DNA from 2 places in the Mesorhizobium sp. B1-1-8 genome. Region 2 is predicted to be linked to the other one. Evidence: predicted binding sites of a transcription regulator. Region 2 holds the regulator's gene; the other holds the start of a gene.
The links. Region 2 encodes HrcA, which represses chaperone genes, less so after heat shock. Its sites were predicted from a motif close to GTTAGCACTCNCNNNNNGNGAGTGCTAAC; they were not measured.
Positions count from the first base shown of each region.

Region 1: groES (co-chaperone GroES) is a predicted target of HrcA. The motif match lies at 1,905-1,933, and genes of this name have one in related genera.

Region 1 covers NZ_CP083956.1:4,205,943-4,210,150, reverse strand. Annotated here, with positions in the region: gene groL (chaperonin GroEL) at 1-1,453, opposite strand, end outside; gene groES (co-chaperone GroES) at 1,518-1,814, opposite strand; gene FJ974_RS20415 (class I SAM-dependent methyltransferase) at 2,067-2,870, opposite strand; gene FJ974_RS20410 (hypothetical protein) at 2,945-3,796, shown strand; gene FJ974_RS20405 (SDR family NAD(P)-dependent oxidoreductase) at 3,804-4,208, opposite strand, start outside.
Region 2 covers NZ_CP083956.1:737,263-741,470, reverse strand. Annotated here, with positions in the region: gene rdgB (RdgB/HAM1 family non-canonical purine NTP pyrophosphatase) at 1-72, opposite strand, end outside; gene FJ974_RS03520 (VOC family protein) at 72-482, opposite strand; gene rph (ribonuclease PH) at 666-1,382, opposite strand; gene hrcA (heat-inducible transcriptional repressor HrcA) at 1,600-2,697, shown strand; gene FJ974_RS03505 (hypothetical protein) at 2,738-2,935, shown strand; gene FJ974_RS03500 (PQQ-dependent sugar dehydrogenase) at 3,038-4,208, shown strand, end outside.

The sequences.
Region 1 (4,208 bases), 2.2 Mb from region 2:
ATTCGCCGGTCTGGGCGTTGTAGCCGAAGGTCGCGCCCTTGTTCTCGAGGATCTTGCCGGCAACGATCGAGGCTTCCGCACCGGCGTTTGCCGCGATCTGGCGGGCCGGAGCCTGCAGCGCGCGACGCACGATGTTGATGCCGGCGGTCTGGTCGGAATTGGCGCCGTTCGCCTTGATGGTCAGCGAAGCGCGCAGCAGCGCGACGCCGCCGCCGGGAACGATGCCTTCTTCGACGGCCGCGCGGGTCGCGTTGAGGGCGTCATCGACGCGGTCCTTCTTTTCCTTGACCTCGACCTCGGTCGCGCCGCCGACGCGGATCACCGCGACGCCGCCGGCGAGCTTGGCCAGACGCTCCTGCAGCTTCTCCTTGTCGTAGTCCGAGGTGGTCTCCTCGATCTGCTGCTTGATCTGGGCAACGCGGCCCTGGATCTCGGCTTTCTTGCCGGCGCCGTCGACGATGGTGGTGTTCTCCTTGGAGATCGACACCTTCTTGGCGCGGCCGAGCATGTTGAGGCCGACATTCTCGAGCTTGATGCCGAGGTCTTCCGAGATGACCTGGCCACCGGTGAGGATTGCGATGTCTTCCAGCATGGCCTTGCGGCGGTCACCGAAGCCCGGCGCCTTGACGGCGGCGATCTTCAGGCCGCCACGCAGCTTGTTGACGACGAGCGTGGCCAGGGCCTCGCCTTCGACGTCTTCCGAGATAATGACCAGCGGCTTCGAGGTCTGCACGACAGCTTCCAGCACCGGCAGCATGGCCTGCAGGTTGGAGAGCTTCTTCTCGTGCAGCAGGACGTAGGCGTCTTCCAGATCGGCGACCATCTTGTCGGCGTTGGTGACGAAGTAGGGCGACAGGTAGCCGCGGTCGAACTGCATGCCTTCGACGACTTCCAGCTCGGTGTCGGCGGTCTTGGCTTCCTCGACCGTGATGACGCCTTCATTGCCGACCTTCTGCATCGCTTCCGCGATCATCGAGCCGACCGAGGAGTCGCCATTGCCGGCGATGGTGCCGACCTGGGCAACCTCTTCCGAGGTCTTGATCTTCTTGGCGTTCTTGATCAGCGTGCCGACCACGTCGGCTACGGCCAGATCGATGCCGCGCTTCAGGTCCATCGGGTTCATGCCGGCGGCAACCGCCTTGTGGCCTTCCTGGACGATCGACTGCGCCAGAACGGTCGCGGTCGTGGTGCCGTCGCCGGCGATGTCGTTGGTCTTCGAAGCGACTTCGCGGACCATCTGCGCGCCCATGTTCTCGAACTTGTCCTCGAGCTCGATTTCCTTGGCGACGGTGACGCCGTCCTTGGTGATGCGCGGGGCGCCGAACGACTTGTCGATGACGACGTTGCGGCCCTTGGGGCCGAGCGTCACCTTAACCGCGTCGGCGAGGATGTTGACGCCGCGCAGCATGCGCTCACGGGCGTCGCGGGAGAATTTTACGTCTTTGGCAGCCATGTTTTAGCTCCTGGCAGGGGCTCGGAACGAGCCCGAAAATTCAGTTGATGAAGAGGCCGATGTTTCAGCCGATGATGCCCATGATGTCGGCTTCCTTCATGATCAGAAGGTCTTCGCCGTTGAGCTTGACTTCGGTGCCCGACCATTTGCCGAACAGCACGCGGTCGCCGGCCTTGACGTCGAGCGGGACGAGCTTGCCGCTTTCGTCGCGGGCGCCGGAGCCGACGGCGATGATCTCGCCTTCCTGCGGCTTTTCCTTCGCCGTGTCCGGGATGATGATCCCGCCGGCGGTCTTGGATTCGGATTCGACCCGGCGAACGACCACGCGGTCATGAAGCGGGCGGAACTTCGACTTTGCCATGTTTTCTTCCTCGAATGAGAACGGTGAGAACTGTTCCTCAGTCCGGCGAGGCCGGACAAACCAGTACCTGCCCGACGATGCCGGACATCAGTTAGCACTCACCAATGGCGAGTGCTAACGTGGCGTTGAAATAGGCCGGTGGCTTTCGAGAGTCAAGGCGCGCGGGGAGGGGCAATGGCGCGAAATTTTGCTTGGGCAATCGCCGGGTTCCGGAATGCGCCGATTGCCATTGGGGATCAACGTGGAATTTGCCTATCGCATCGGTTTTCGTGGCGAGCGCAGCACCAGCAGCGGGCACCGTTCGGCGAGGCCGTAGTTGCCGGTCGAGGCGACGCGCACATCGTCGAAGAAAACCCTGGCCTCCTCGACGAGCACCGCTGTCGGCGTAAAACTATAGATGACCGACGAGTTCCTGTAGACGTCGATGGTGCCGATCACCGGCAGCTCCCATCCGGTGCGCGCCGAGAGCTCGTCGCGGTCTGGAAACATCGCATCGAATTGTTCGAGGATTCCCGTGACGGGGATGATGTAGTCCGGCGCGCCGCCGATCGCGGTCATGGCCACGCGCCATTTGAGATCGTGGAAGGTCGAGACGCCGCCCGCCAGTGCCAGGGCGCGGACATCCCGTGGATCGTCGCGTGTTTCGGGGCAAGCATAAAGCCTGATGCCGGCGCGCCCATCGGCTTTCAACACGCGGGCAATGGCCGCAAACAGCGCCCGCCTGACATCGAAGCCGCCGATGACCGAGAGGCATCCATCGCCGATCAGCGCATCGACGTTTGCATCGGGCAACGGGAGGCCGAACCAGTCGCCGATGATCGCCTTGCGTGTATCGGTGTCGCCCGGCCAGACGCCGGCGATCATGTCACGGGATTCGTCCACGGCCGTCATGCTCGCCCCGAGCCCGGCGAGTTCCGGCGTCACGCCAAGCATAACGACGTGGGATCGGGCAAGGTCGAGCTCGCGGTCGTAAGTCTCGACGACTTCCGCCGGCGGTCGCAGCGGCGGCCCGAGCAACTGCCAGTGCTTGCGAATTGCATTCCAGTGGTCTGTCATGCAAACCCCGAACCTGATACCGCATTGTACGCGGTTGAATAATCGACGACGCTAAAGAAGCCAAGTGGGGACGCATGGCACGCATCGCCGTCATCACGCATGAATTTGACCGCTTCCAAAGCCGGCGCGGACTGCTGATGCGCCGCGACAGCCCATATATGCTGTTTGATCAGCTGGAGGAACTGAAGCGGCGCGGCCATTCGGTGCGCGTGCTCAGCGGCACTTCGGCGAAGCCGGCCGCTGACATCGCCGTGCTGCATGTCGACGCAACGGTGACCCCGACCGAGTATGTCGAATACGCGCGCGGCTTTCCCTTTTGCCTCAACCTGGGCGCCACCGATATCTCGAAACGACGCATCAGTGGGGCCGTGATAGGCAAGGACGACGGCTGGACCGGGCAGGTCATCGTCAAGAGCAGCCTCAATCATTGGGGAACGCCGGAAGAGCATCTGAATCGTCAGTCGCGGCGGGCCGGCAGGCCGGAGCCGTTTCCGGGTGCCGCGATTTTTGATCGCTATCAGATCCACGCCTCGCTCGCCGACATTCCGGCGGAAGTGTTCGAACGCGAGGATCTGGTGGTCGAAAAATTCATTCCGGAGCCGGAGCCGGACGGTTTCGCCGCCCGCTTCTGGCTGTTCTGCGGCGAGCGCGAGCGCTGCACCCGCCATGTGTCGCCGCAGAGCTTGGTCAAGGGCGACGACACCATCCGCCGCGAGGCGGTTCCGGTGCCGGACGAGCTCCGCGCTTTAAGGCGCGAACTCGGCTTCGACTACGGCAAATTCGACTTCGTCATGCACGAGGGCAGGGCGGTGCTGCTCGACGCCAACAAGACGCCCGGCCGCGCCCGCAACCTGTCCGCCTTCATCGCCGCCGGCAACGCCAATCTCGCCGACGGCTTCGAGGGGCTGATCCGCCAGTTCGCATAGTCGGGCCTCAGATGTTCATGCCGCCCGACACTTCGATGCGCTGGGCGTTGACCCAGCGATTGTCGTCCGACAGCAGCGAGGCGATCATCGGGCCGATGTCGTCGGGGACGCCGGCGCGGCCGAGCGCGGTGACGCTTGCCACCATGCGGTTGATATCGGCGTCGTCGCGCACATGGCCGCCGTTGAAGTCTGTCGCGATCGCGCCGGGCGCCACCGTGTTGGCGGTGATGCCGCGCGGACCGAGCTCCTTGGCGAGGTAGCGTGTGAACACCTCGATGCCGCCTTTCATCATCGCATAGGCCGACGATCCCGGCACCGCGAAGCGCGCCAGCCCGCTCGATATGTTGATGATGCGGCCGCCGTCGTTGATCAGCGGCAGCAGCGCCTGGGTGAGGAAGAACACGCCCTTGAG
Region 2 (4,208 bases):
CTCGGCAAACTCGCGCAACTTGCCTTCATTGTGGCTGGCGACGACGATTTTGTGTCCGTTGAGCTGATGCATCAAAGGCCCCAGATCCTTGGCTCGGCGAATTCGATCGAATTGTCCGAGGGGTCGCGGATATAGATCGAGCGTCCGCCCTGCGGCCATTCGAAATCGCTTTCGATGACGATGTTTTTCGCCGCGAGATGCTTGCGCCAGCCGGCGATCTCGTCGGCGCTTGCGGCAAAGCAGAGGTGGCCTTCCCCCACCGTGCCGTGCGGCGGCACCTTCAGCCTGGCATCGGGCGCCGGCGGAATTTTGGTCGCTTCGGCGTTGAAGAGCAGCAGCACGCCTTTGCCGCAGCGGAAGAAGACGTGGCGGCCTTCGACTTTGCCCAGCGCTTCGAGGCCGATGATGTCGCGGTAGAAGGCTTCGGCGGCGTGTAGGTCTGTGACGTAAAGGGCGGATTCTAGGATAGCCGAAGGTGTCACGAGGCCCCCCTCTCTGCCCTGCCGGGCATCTCCCCCTCAAGGGGGGAGATCAGCAGTTTCGATGCCGCCGCACGTCTTGCAACGTCGGCGATTGGCGAAAGCCGACGCAACAGCCAATCTCCCCCCTTGAGGGGGAGATGTCCGGCAGGACAGAGAGGGGGGCCCAGGCTCGGCATTTCAAACCTAAGCCACCGCCATCTGCTGCAAACTTATCAGCCGCGAAATACCTTTCTTCGCCAGCCCCATCAGCGCCGAAAACTGCTCCTCGGAGAACGGCTCGCCCTCGGCGGTGCCCTGGATCTCGACGATGCCGCCCTTGCCGGTCATGACGAAATTGGCGTCGGTGCCGGCCGAGGAATCCTCCAGGTAATCGAGATCGATGACCGGCTGGCCGTCATGGATGCCGCAGGAAATCGCCGCGACATGGTCCTTCAGCACCTTGGCAACACTCGCCATCTGGCGCGCCTCCATCCAGCGCAGGCAATCATAGAGCGCAACCCAGCCGCCGGTGATCGACGCCGTGCGGGTGCCGCCATCGGCCTGGATGACGTCGCAATCGACGGTGATCTGCTGTTCGCCGAGCGCCTGCAGGTCGACCACGGCGCGCAGCGAACGGCCGATCAGCCGCTGGATCTCCAGCGTGCGGCCGCCTTGCTTGCCGGCGGATGCCTCGCGCCGCATGCGCTCGCCGGTCGAGCGCGGCAGCATGCCGTATTCGGCCGTCACCCAGCCCTTGCCGGAATTGCGCATCCAGGCCGGCACCTTTTCCTCAAGGCTCGCCGTGCACAGCACATGCGTGTCGCCGAACTTCACCAGGCACGACCCTTCGGCATGCTTGGAGACGCCGCGCTCGAAGGAGATGGCGCGCATTTCATCGGCTTGGCGTTTGGAGGGGCGCATCGAGGCTCTTTTCATCCTGTTCCGGGATCGTTGGCGGCTTGTAGACGCATGCGCCGCAAGTCGCAAAGGAAAACCGGGGCGCAAGGAAAACGGGCACGCGACCGCAAAAGCTGCACCGGGAAACCGCAAGAGCGGCACTGGTGATCGCGAACGCGGCACCTGGGTTGCGCCAGGGGCGCCGGTATCTATATCCTTGGGCCGGAGGTTTCTGGCTCGAATGAACAAGGCAGTCGATCCCGCTTCGCAACCGCCGGTGCTTCAGGCGCCCGCCCTTCAGGCGCTTGATATGCGCTCGCGCGATATCTTCCGGCGCATCGTCGATTCCTATCTCAGGGATGGCGAGCCGGTCGGTTCGCGCAGCCTGTCGCGCATCCTGCCCTCCTCGCTGTCGCCAGCCACCATCCGCAACGTGATGAGCGATCTTGAGCATCTCGGGCTGATCTACGCGCCGCACATCTCGGCAGGGCGATTACCGACCCAGGCCGGCCTGCGCTTCTTTGTCGACGCCTTCATGGAGCTTGGCGATCTTTCCGACGAGGAGCGCCGCATCATCGAGGCGCAGGTGCGCGCTTCCGGTTCGGGCGCGACGCTGGAGCATATGTTGACCGAGGCCAGCCAGATGCTGTCCGGCATGTCGCGCGGCGCCGGCCTGGTGCTCGCCGCCAAGAACGAGGTGGCGCTGAAGCATATCGAATTCATCCAGCTCGAACCGGCCAAGGCGCTCGCCGTTCTGGTGTCGCAGAACGGCGACGTCGAGAACCGCGTCGTCGACCTGCCGGCCGGCATCACCGTCTCGCAGCTGCACGAAGCCTCCAACTTCCTCAACGCCCATATAAGGGGCCGCACCCTGGCCGAGGCGCGTATCGAGATCGCCCGCATTAAGGACGAGACCAGGGCAGCCCTCGACACGCTGTCGCAGGACCTGGTCGAGAAGGGCCTGGCCGTCTGGGCGGGCGCTGAAAGCGGCCTGCCGGCGCGTCTCATCGTGCGCGGCCGCGCCAACCTTCTGGAAAACGTCACCGCCCAGGCCGATCTCGAATTGCTGCGCCATCTGTTCGAGGATCTGGAGACGCAGGACGGGCTGCTGCAGCTGCTCGACCTCGCCGAGGAAGGGCCAGGCGTGCGCATCTTCATCGGCTCGGAGAACAAGCTGTTTTCGCTGTCCGGCTCGTCGCTGGTCGTTGCCCCCTATCGCGACAAGGACGCCCGCGTCGTCGGCGCGCTCGGCGTCATCGGCCCGACCCGGCTGAACTACGCCCGCATCGTGCCGATGGTCGACTATACGGCGCAGCTTATTTCGCGCATGCTAAGATAAGGCGTGGCGGTCAGGCCCGCCGCAAAGGGGAGGGTGCGTGATGGCGCTGGAATCGCTGAAGGCCCAGATCAGCCTGCTGCTCGAGGAAATGGTCAACCAGCCCGAGGACGAGCACGAAATCCAGGAGCAACTGCGCGAAAAGCTCAGGGAAATGCGCGCCATGGGCCTGCCCTTGCCGGACGACCTCGTCGCGCTGGAAAAGCGCCTCGATGACGATCTGGGCGTCGAAGAGAGCTGAGTTGCCCGTGCTTTCACCTCAAATCCGCGTGCACGCGCTTCTCTTTTGAGACGCCTGGCCAATATCTGGCGTTCGTGGCTGCATCTATCAGAGGAGGACAGCATGATCAGGATCGCCGGCTTTGCGGGGTTTGCCCTGCTTCTGGCCGCCAGCGCCTTCGCGCAAGCCGCGGACCAGCCGGTGCTGACCGGCAACGCCGCCTTTGGCGACTGGAAGGCCGACAAGCCCGGCGTGCGCCGGCTGATCAAGCCCGATGACCAGCAAAAGCCTTACGTCACTGAATCCGCCTCGAACGGCGGCGGCCTCGCCGATCGCCCTGAAGACGCCAAGCCGATCGTCCCATCAGGCTTTTCCGTCGAGCTCGTCGCCTCCGGCATCGAAAATCCGCGTGTCGTGCGCGTGGCGCCGAACGGCGACCTGTTCGTCGCCGACAGCAAGGCTGGCCAGATACGTATCTACCGCCTTGCCGAAGGCAGCGCCAAGCCGGCCGAGAAAAGCGTTTTTGCCAAGGGCCTGACGCGGCCCTACGGCATCGCCTTCTACCCGCCGGGCGGCAAGCCGCAATGGGTCTATGTCGCCAACAGCAACAGCGTCGTCCGTTTCCCCTATCGCGACGGCGACCTGGAAGCGTCCGGCAAGCCGGAAACCGTCGTGGCCAAGGTCCCCGCCAGCCACCATTGGACCCGCGACATCGCCTTCTCGCCCGACGGCAAGACGCTCTATCTGTCGGTCGGCTCCGGCTCCAACATCGCCGAGGACATGAGCGCCAGGCCGAAGGGTGGTGTCGAAGAATGGGCGAAATCGCAGCCGCTGGGCGAAGCCTGGGGCGCGGAACAGGGCCGCGCCGACGTGCTGGCCTTCGATCCCGACGGCAACAACCGGCGCACTGTCGCTACCGGCCTGCGCAATTGTTCGGGCATGGCCGTGCAGCCGGCGACGGGTGCACTCTGGTGCGTCGTCAACGAGCGCGACGAGCTCGGCGACAACGTGCCCTTCGAATATGCCGCCGCCGTCAAGGACGGCGCCTTCTACGGCTGGCCCTGGTACTACATCGGCGACAATGAGGATCCGCGCTACAAGGGCGCGCGTCCGGACCTTGCCGGCAAGGTCACGGTTCCGGATGTGCTGATGCAGGCGCATTCGGCGCCGCTCAACATCGCCTTCTATGAAGGCGGCGCTTTCCCGGCCGAGTACAAGGGCGATGCCTTCGTCACCCTGCACGGCTCGTGGAACCGCGGCGCGCGCACCGGCTACAAGGTGGTGCGGCTCAGAT